2 regions of the Gelidimonas diazotrophica genome follow, and region 1 is predicted to be linked to the other one. Evidence: predicted binding sites of a transcription regulator. Region 1 holds the regulator's gene; the other holds the start of a gene.
What was found. Region 1 encodes sigma-54, which starts transcription at its own class of promoters, with help from an activator protein. Its sites were predicted from a motif close to TGGCANGNAANCTGCTTT; they were not measured.
Positions count from the first base shown of each region.

Region 2: a site for sigma-54 is predicted at 2,529-2,546, ahead of nifH (nitrogenase iron protein). Genes of this name have one in related genera too.

Region 1 is NZ_CM146349.1:281,189-286,151, forward strand. Features, by position in the region: gene KGFNPO_RS01365 (enoyl-CoA hydratase/isomerase family protein) at 1-773, opposite strand, end outside; gene hpf (ribosome hibernation-promoting factor, HPF/YfiA family) at 921-1,286, opposite strand; gene KGFNPO_RS01375 (RNA polymerase factor sigma-54) at 1,393-2,868, opposite strand; gene lptB (LPS export ABC transporter ATP-binding protein) at 2,903-3,661, opposite strand; gene lptA (lipopolysaccharide transport periplasmic protein LptA) at 3,663-4,211, opposite strand; gene lptC (LPS export ABC transporter periplasmic protein LptC) at 4,265-4,861, opposite strand; gene KGFNPO_RS01395 (KdsC family phosphatase) at 4,858-4,963, opposite strand, start outside.
Region 2 is NZ_CM146349.1:1,687,777-1,692,739, forward strand. Features, by position in the region: gene KGFNPO_RS07780 (DUF3024 domain-containing protein) at 1-293, shown strand, start outside; gene nifT (putative nitrogen fixation protein NifT) at 341-550, shown strand; gene KGFNPO_RS07790 (SIR2 family NAD-dependent protein deacylase) at 552-1,385, shown strand; gene KGFNPO_RS07795 (hypothetical protein) at 1,662-2,249, opposite strand; gene nifH (nitrogenase iron protein) at 2,683-3,564, shown strand; gene nifD (nitrogenase molybdenum-iron protein alpha chain) at 3,694-4,963, shown strand, end outside.

The DNA.
Region 1 (4,963 bases):
TGCGACAGCGATTTGATGATGTCTGGCACTGTATCCTGTGCAAAATGGCGATTGATCGCGTCCCGATGAACCGCCAGCATGCTGGCCTCGGGCGCAATGCCATTGTCGAAGTCGGCTGCGAAGTCGCAAATGGCCGTCCGCACCTCGATATCGTCGCCGGATTCGAGCATTTCTGTTAAGACCGGCAATTGCGACGACGGCAGGAAAAAATCGGCCAGGCCCGCATACAAGGCGTCCGCGGCGGTGATGATGTCGCCGGTAACGCCCAGATAGGTACCGAGTTGCCCTGCACATCGCGACAGAAAATAGCCGCTGCCGACATCCGGGAACAGGCCGATATTGACTTCCGGCATCGCCATTTTGGTGCGTTCGGTCACGATGCGCAGCCGGCTGGCAGGGCCGGCTTGCGCCACGCCCATGCCGCCGCCCATCACCACGCCATCCATCAGCGCGATATACGGTTTCGGATAATGATGGATCAGGTGGTTGAGCGCATATTCTTCGGTGAAAAAATCTTCCAGCAAAGCGCTGCCGCCACGCGGCGTTGCAATGCCGACATCGTAAAAGAAACGAATATCGCCGCCCGCGCAGAAAGCTTTTTCGCTGCTGCTGCGGATCAGCACCGCGCGGATGCCGGTGTCGGCGCGCCACGCCAGCAGCGTTTCAGTGAGAGTCCGGATCATCTCCAGCGACAAGGAATTGAGCGCCTTGGGACGATTCAGCGTGATGCAGCCGATCTGGTTTTCGGTCGAAATGTGAACGTGTTCTGTCATGGTGAAAGTGCGCCTTGGCTGGAATGGTGAATGGAGTTGCAATCGGGTAACAGTAGCAGATTGAACCGATGTATCAGGTACCAAAAAGGGCGCATCTTGCGCCCTTGATTGTTGCGAGTCGAATTGTTCGACTCTGCGTATCTCCTCTCAGGAAATCGCGGACGCTTCCGGCAACTCGGGTTCTCCGTCCCGGTGCTTGATGGCATCGTGTGGGTGGTCTTGTACCTTGCCCTTGTGCTTGATGATTTGGCGGTCGAGCTTGTCGATCATCGTATCGATGGCTGCGTACAGGTTTTGATCCGTGCTTTCAGCGTGCAGCGCTTTCCCGCTGAGATTCAGGTTGATTTCAGCGCGTTGCCGTTTTTCTTTTTCAGGGAGATTGTCAACGCTCAGGATGAGCGCGATATCAATGACATGATCGAAGTGGCGCGTAATGCGCTCGACTTTGGATTGTACATATTCGCGAATGGCGGGGGTTACTTCGAGGTGATGTCCACTGATGGTGAGATTCATAAAACACTCCTATGGAAATTATCGCTGCCTGCTTCGGGCCTGATGGGGCGGCCAGAGTCAAAATGCAGCAACAGTAACTGCATTGCAAGGACTTCAGACGACTGGACTACAAAGACTTTCGCAAATTGACAGGCGGGATTTTGAGCGCTTCGCGGTATTTTGCGACGGTACGACGGGCGATGACCATACCTTGCTCGCCCAGCATGTCGGCGATTTTACTGTCGGAAAGTGGTGTTTTCTGGTTTTCAGCTCCTATCAATTGTTTGATGAGTGCGCGGATTGCAGTGGAGGAAGCTTCTCCTCCGGTTTCGGTGGCGACATGGCTGCCAAAGAAGTATTTCAACTCAAACATACCATGCGGCGTGAGCATGTATTTTTGGGTAGTGACGCGGGAGATTGTGCTCTCGTGCAGGTTTAGTGTATCAGCAATTTCACGCAAGACAAGAGGCCGCATGGCGACTGCGCCGTGGCTGAAAAAATTCCGTTGCCGCTCGACTATCGCTTGTGCAACGCGCAAAATCGTATCAAAACGCTGCCGCATATTCTTGATCAGCCACTTCGCTTCCTGCAGCTGCGACGTCATCGAGCCGCTTCCCTTGTCTTGCTTAAGGATGTTGGCATACAGTGCATTGACCCGCAGGCGCGGCATGACTTCATGGTTCAAACTGACTTGCCAGCCATTTTTGCCGGGCCTGACTATGACGTCGGGCACTACATAATCGGCACTGCCGCTGCCGAATATGGCGCCCGGATGCGGGTTGCATTGCCTGATCAGCGCCTGTGCTTCGCGCAAATCCTCATCGTCGCAATCGAGCAGTTTTCTGAGTTTGCTAAAGTCGCGCTGCGCAAACAAAGCCAGGTGTTGTTCGACGATGGCCAGCGCCAGGCGACGCGTAACGAACGGTGCTTTAGGCAGGCGGCGGATCTGCAGCGCCAGACATTCCGACGGGTTGCGTGCGCCAACCCCGGCCGGGTCGAAACTTTGCAGCAAGGCCAGCGCGAACGTCAGATCTTCCGGCTCGATATCGAGTTCGGACGGCAAGCGAGCGTGGATGGCGTCAAGAGATTCTTCCAGGTAGCCATTGTCATCGAGCGCATCGATCAGCAATTCCAGCAACGCGCGGTCGCGCTGTTGCTGCAAGCTTAAATGGGCTTGCTCCAGCAGGTGCTCGCGCAGAGTGCATTCGTGGGCGCCGAGCTGGGCCCGGCCGTCGTCGTCTTCCGGTGCTTTGCTGGTGCGCGCCACATCGTCAAAACTCCAGTCCGATGCGGCCGTCTGTGCATCGGGCGTATCGAATCCGGCATCTGCTTCGGCGGCGCTGCCGTCTTGCATACTGGCTGGATCGGTTTCAGCTGAGGCTGTGGTGGTGGCAGGGCTGGTGCTGATTGCGCCATCGGCCAGCAAACGCACCGAATGGTCGAGCGGATCGTCCAGCCGTTCCAGCAGCGGGTTGTCGCACAGAATCTGTTCCAGTTCCTGGTGCAGCTCCAGCGTCGACAATTGCAGCAGGCGAATCGATTGCTGCAACTGCGGCGTCAGCGCAAGATGCTGCGAAGTGCGCAGCTGGAGTGATTGCTTCATACCGAAAGGACTTGTCGCATCAGGTGGTTTATCTTCACATGCGGAAATGTTCGCCCAGGTACACCCGCCGTACCGAGGCATCTTCAATGATGTCGTCGGGCTGGCCGCTGGCCAGCACCGCACCCTGGTTGATGATGTAGGCGCGGTCGCAGATGCCGAGGGTTTCGCGCACATTGTGGTCGGTGATCAGCACGCCGATGCCGCGCTCCTTGAGGAAACGCACGATGCGCTGAATCTCGATGACGGCAATCGGATCGATCCCGGCAAACGGTTCATCGAGCAGGATGAAGCGCGGGTTGGTGCCCAGCGCCCGGGCGATCTCGACCCGCCGGCGTTCGCCGCCGGAAAGCGACAGCGCCTGATTTTCGCGCAATTTTTCAATTTGCAAGTCGGCCAGCAGCTTGTTCAGGCGTTCTTCAATGGCAGCTTTCGAGAGCGCTTTGCCATTTTCTTTTTGCAACTCCAGTACTGCACGGATATTGTCCTCGACCGTCAGTTTACGAAAAACCGAGGCTTCCTGCGGCAGGTAAGACAGACCGAGTAACGCGCGGCGATGGATCGGCAGGCGCGAGATGTCGACGCCGTCGAGATCAATGGTGCCGGCGTCCGATGGCACCAAACCTACGATCATGTAAAACGATGTGGTCTTGCCGGCCCCGTTGGGGCCTAGCAAGCCAACCACTTCGCCGCTTTTTACTTCCAGCGAGATGTCGCGCACGACCAGCCGTTTGCTGTAACTTTTTTGCAGCCCGCGCACGCTCAGGGTACTGCCTGGGATACTGGATCGGCTCATCTTATTGGCCCTTTACAGTACGCGGCTGGATGGTCACCTTGATGCGCCCGTTGCCCGGCGTGCCGGCACCGCTGGCGCTGTTGGTAACGTTGAAGAATTCGCTGCCGCTGTTGTAGGAAATGAATTCGCCTTCGACTTCGTCGATGGTCTTGCTGCCATCGAGCCGCTTCAGCTTCGCGTGCGAAAACAATTTGGCTATTTCTGCCTTGGTATCGTATTCGATCCGCTCTGCCTGTCCTTCCACCCACAGGTTGGGACCGCCATCGCGCTTCTGGCGAAAGGTTGCCACTGCACCCGGTGCGCCGTACAAAGTGGCGAACTGATAGCCGGCCGGGTCTGTCGTGACGACCACCTTGCCCGCTTTCATCAGCAGCGTGCCGCGCGTTAAGACCACGTTGCCGATGAAGGTGTTGATCTGTTTGAGATCATCGTAAGCCATTTGGTTGGCTTCGATGTTGGTCGGCTTGTCTGCATCGGCTTTTTCGGCCAGCGCGCCCGCCGAAAAAATCATCCCGGCCAGCGTCAGGGACATCAGAAAAAACCGTTTCATAACGCTATTCCTATCAAAGAGGGTTGGTTGCCGCAGGCTCGGTGCAGTAAGCATCAATGCGCCGACGATGCCGGAAAGCTGCCGCGCACATTGCCCGATACACGCAATTCCCGGGTGGCGTTGTTGGCAAATAGGCCATTGCCCGAGAGCGTGGACTGGCCCAGCAGTACTTTCACCGGCTGGTCCGACTGCATCACATCTTCGTCGGGCAGCAGCAGCAGGTATTCGGTTTCTAGGTGCAGGGCTTGGCTCTGGCCGGAAGCGGGGCGATCGATTTGCACTTTCTTGTGCAGATGCACCTTGCTGTTATCGTCTTCGATGATTGCGCTTTCGGCGCGCATCGTCATCGGTGCGCGTGCCTGGCCCGGGTTGATGATGACCGGTTGCACGATTTGGTAAGAGTCATGCAGTGGCTCGTGGGTGAGCCTGTCGCCGGACATCTTGTAGTGCAGCTGTCCGTTTTTGGCGAGTTGAATGAATTTAAAATTATCGACATAGAAATCGGGTTCGCTGCGGGCAATATCCGGTGCGTTATCGATACCGCTTTTGCGCATCACTTCCAGCACCCAGAAACTGCCCAGCGTCATGACTACACCCAACGCAATGATCACGATCAGGCGCAGGCGATAGGTCGCGCCGGCGGTTTTCATGTCAGGTACGGCGCCAGCGCCGCCTCGTAATTGCCTTGCGCGCGCAGGATGAAGTCGCAAATCTCGCGCGCCGCGCCACGCCCGCCGCCGGCTTGCGTCACG
Region 2 (4,963 bases), 1.4 Mb from region 1:
ATCTGCGGCGCATTGCACGACTACTGAAAAAGCGCGCGCGCTATCACTATGTTTCGCCTTCGGTGGAAGCTGTCCCCGGCGGCTACCGGATCGTCAGTCCATGCTGTTCGCGCAACATCGACCATTCCGGCGGACAAATCGAGATTGCCCGCATCGAATGGGCAGCCGGCGTGTGGACGCTTTACAGCCGTGACCATGCGCATACGCAGTGGCTGATGCACGCGCAGGCCGGCCGCCTCGACCGGTTGATGGAATGTCTGAACCAAGACAGCCAGCGCGTGTTCTGGCAATGATTTAACTTTGGAGTTAACGCTACAAAAGAACGCTACGAAAGAACGCTATGAAAGTCATGATCCGCAAGAATTCCGCCGGCGCGCTGACCGCCTATGTGGCCAAGAAAGACCTGGAAGAGGCCGTCGTTTCGATGGAAAAACCGGAAATGTGGGGCGGCATAGTCACGCTCTCCAACGGCTGGCAACTCGAACTGCCGCCAATGGCAGCGACAACCGTCCTGCCATTGACGGTCGAGGCGCGCAAGGTCGGTGGCTGACATGGCACACTCGTACAAAGCGATAGAAGAAATACGCTCCGCTCTGGCGGCGGGAACGCTGATACCCTATCTCGGACCCGGCATGCTGGAGCGGGTGCCAGATTGTCCGGTGCCCGATACGCCGGAACAGCTGGCGGCGCAGATCACCGCGAAAGTGCCGGTGCCGCACAAGATCCGCAACCGGCTGACCGCAGCCGCCCAGTTCATCGAAAATTTCAAGCACCGCAAGACGCTGATCGGCCTGATGCATCAAGCCTTTTGCGCCGGCGCAGCGCCGTCCGCGCTGCATCGCTATTTCGCCGCGCAGCCCGGGCTGCCGCTGATCGTCGACGCCTGGTATGACGACGCGATGAAAAATGCGCTGCTATCCCACCAGCGCAGCGCCTGGGGCCAGGCGCAGGGGCTGTCGCAAGCCGAACATTTCGGCAGCTGGACCGGCTGGTATGAGGCCGACGGCAAGCCGTCGGGCGACGACGCGGCGCTGGGCTGGGACACGCTGCTTTACAAGCCGCTGGGCGGCGTTTCGCCGGCGGACAACTTCATCGTCTCGGATTCGGACTACGTCGAGGTGCTGACCGAGATCGACATTCAGACCCCGATACCGGAACGGGTACAGGAATTGCGCGAAGGCCGCAGTTTCCTGTTCCTCGGCTGCCGTTTCAACGACCAGTTGCAGCGCAGCTTCGCGCGCCAGATCATGAAACGCTCATCAAGCCGGCATTGGGCGGTGCTGCCAGGCGAACCGACGCGTAACGAGCAGCGTTTTCTGGACCAGCAGCAGATCGAATGCATCGGCATCACGCTGGCCGAGTTCGAGGCGATGCTGACCAGCTGAACAGTCCTGCCGCGTGCCTATCGTAGGGCGGAAAAGCCGTAGGGCGGAAAAGCGCAGCGTCTTCCGCCGAACGTAGACAAACGGCGGAAGACGCTGCGCTTTTCCGCCCTACGATAATTTCATTGTTTTAGGGAGTATCTGCTTTATTTGTGGCATTGCCGCATGTATTCATTGGGCTTTAAAATATACGCTTAGCAGTATATTTTCATCCGGAAAGCCGCGGTGGGCACGATCTCATCGTGCCCACGTCACCCATACTTTCTACGTCACGCGCGTTTACACCGGCCGGTTTTCACGGACCTTGATCGGCCCCATGATCTGCAAGCCTTCGTCGAAGCTGATTTCCTTGAACTTGCCGTTGAATTTGTCGGCGCCGGCGGCGACTGCGGTCAGCTTGCCGGCGGTGTCGAGCTTTTTCAGATCAAAGCGCTCGATGCAGAACAATTCAAGCAATTCGTTGTAGACGGTGGCCTCTTCCAGCGGCAGCACCCAGAAAGTGGCACCGCCGTAGGCGATCTGGAAGCGCTGCGAGATGTCGAGGTTGCCGGCGAAGAAAAAGTATTTGCCGGCCGGCGACAGCTTGTCGCCGAGGATTTCGCACAACAGTTTCAAGTGCTCAAGCGATGGCGCGACACCGGCCAGGAAGGAAATGGTCGGCGCTCCGGCGTCGGCCACCGCCATCACCTGGTCGAACTTGAGTTCCGGCGGACGCTTTTCGTCGGCCATCGCGAGCTGGAACTTGAGCGCGATTTCGCCGCGAAAGCCGAAGCGCCCCGGCTTGCTCAACGGACCCTTGTATACCGGGCTTAACAACCTGCCATCGGCATCGAGATCGGCGAATGGTGTTTCAATGATGCTGGTCATGGCAACTCCCTTATCAGTTAAAAAATAGCAGTCCGAAAGAAGTGCATAGCAACTTTTGTACCCGCCATTTCGCAGCATGGCAGCACATCAAAAGAGGTGCCGTTATCACTGCAGGAAACCGACATTTAGTAGCGTCGCGCCCAGCCCCCGCCGCTTGTATCGTTCCCTACATTCAGTGTCGTTTGTGCGGTTTGTGACAGCCCTGTACGGATTGCAAATTTTCTCCATTATTTATGAAATTATCTATGTAATCAATGACTTGGATATGCGTTTAAGAGGTGGCACAGCAATTGCTAATATCGATGTGCACCGAAAATGTTTTGCCAAGCGCGTGACTTGAGACGAAGAGCTATATGAGTTTCGAAGCAGCTTCAGACCGGATGCAAACGTCACTCGTCAACCTGCTTACACATCGATATAAGGAGAGATTCAAATGGCTAAACTTAGACAAATTGCCTTTTACGGAAAAGGTGGTATCGGCAAATCCACCACGTCTCAAAATACCCTCGCCGCACTGGCCGAAATGGGACAGAAAATCCTGATCGTCGGTTGCGATCCGAAGGCCGATTCGACCCGCCTGATCCTGCACGCCAAGGCGCAGGACACGATACTCAGCCTGGCGGCGGAAGCCGGCTCGGTCGAGGACCTGGAGCTCGAAGATGTGATGAAGGTCGGTTACAAGGATATCCGCTGCGTTGAAGCCGGTGGCCCTGAGCCTGGAGTCGGTTGCGCCGGCCGTGGCGTGATCACTGCGATCAACTTCCTCGAAGAAAACGGCGCTTACGACGGTGCCGATTATGTGTCTTACGACGTGCTGGGCGACGTCGTGTGCGGCGGCTTCGCGATGCCGATTCGTGAGAACAAGGCGCAGGAAATCTACATCGTGATGTCCGGTGAAATGATGGCCATGTACGCCGCCAACAACATCGCCAAGGGCATTTTGAAATATGCCCACTCCGGCGGCGTGCGCCTGGGCGGCTTGATCTGCAACGAGCGCCAGACCGACAAGGAACTGGAACTGGCCGAAGCGCTGGCGCTGAAGCTGAATACCACGCTGATCCATTTCATCCCGCGCGCCAACATCGTCCAGCATGCGGAATTGCGCCGCATGACCTGCATCGAATATGCGCCGGACTCGCAACAGGCCCAGGAATACCGGACCCTGGCGCAGAAGATCCACGCGAACGCCGGCAAGGGCACCATCCCGACCCCGATCACGATGGATGAGCTGGAAGACTTGTTGATGGAACACGGCTTGATGCCGGTAATCGATGAGTCGCAGGTCGGCAAAGCGTCCGAACTGGCAGCCGCGTAATGCATGCCTCCCCTCTGCCGCAGACGAATCGCATCGCGATTCGGGAAATACATGCCAGCAGAGGGGAGCGATCAGCTCCTTGCAAGAGGATGGAACACTGATAAGCGATCACGCTTTATTGGAGAGAATATGAGCCTCACTGTTGAAGAAACCAAAACTCGCAACCAGGAATTGATCGGTGAGGTCTTAAAAGCCTATCCGGAAAAGACCGCGAAAAAACGTGTCAAGCACTTGAATGTGTTTGACGAGGGCAAGACCGATTGCGGCGTCAAGTCCAACATCAAGTCTATCCCTGGCGTGATGACCATCCGCGGCTGCGCCTATGCCGGCTCCAAAGGCGTGGTGTGGGGACCGATCAAGGATATGGTCCACATCAGCCACGGTCCGGTTGGTTGCGGCCAGTATTCATGGGGCTCGCGCCGCAACTACTACATCGGCAACACCGGTATCGACAGTTTCGGCACGATGCAATTCACCTCTGATTTCCAGGAAAAAGACATCGTCTTCGGCGGCGACAAGAAATTGGAAAAAGTCATGGACGAGATCCAGGACTTGTTCCCGCTGAACAAAGGTATCTCGGTGCAGTCGGAATGCCCGATCGGCTTGATCGGCGACGACATCGAAGCGGTATCGAAGAAGAAAACCAAGGAATTCAACGGCCACACCATCGTGCCGGTGCGCTGCGAAGGCTTCCGCGGTGTCTCGCAATCGCTCGGTCATCACATCGCCAACGATGCGATCCGCGAATGGGTGTTCGACAAGGCCGACGGCAAGCATCCTGAATTTCAGGGCACGCCCTACGATGTCGCGATTATCGGCGACTACAACATCGGCGGCGATGCCTGGGCTTCACGCATCTTGCTCGAAGAAATGGGACTACGCGTGATTGCGCAGTGGTCCGGCGACGGGACGCTGGCTGAAATGGAGAACACGCCGAAGGCCAAGCTGAACCTGCTGCACTGCTACCGCTCGATGAACTACATCTCGCGCCACATGGAAGAAAAGTTCGGCATTCCGTGGGTCGAGTACAACTTCTTCGGACCGTCCAAGATCGAGGCCAGCCTGCGCGAAATCGCTTCGCACTTCGACGACACGATCAAGGAAGGCGCGGAACGTGTGATCGCCAAGTACAAGGCGCTGACCGATGCGGTGATCGCCAAATACCGTCCGCGGCTGGAAGGCAAGTCGGTAATGCTGTTCATCGGCGGCCTGCGCCCGCGCCACGTGATCGGCGCTTACGAAGACCTCGGCATGAACGTGATCGGCACCGGTTACGAGTTCGGCCACGGCGACGACTACCAGCGCACCACGCATGACATCAAGGACGGTACGCTGATTTACGACGATGTGACCGGCTTCGAGTTCGAGAAGTTCGTCGAGAAATTGCGGCCCGACATGG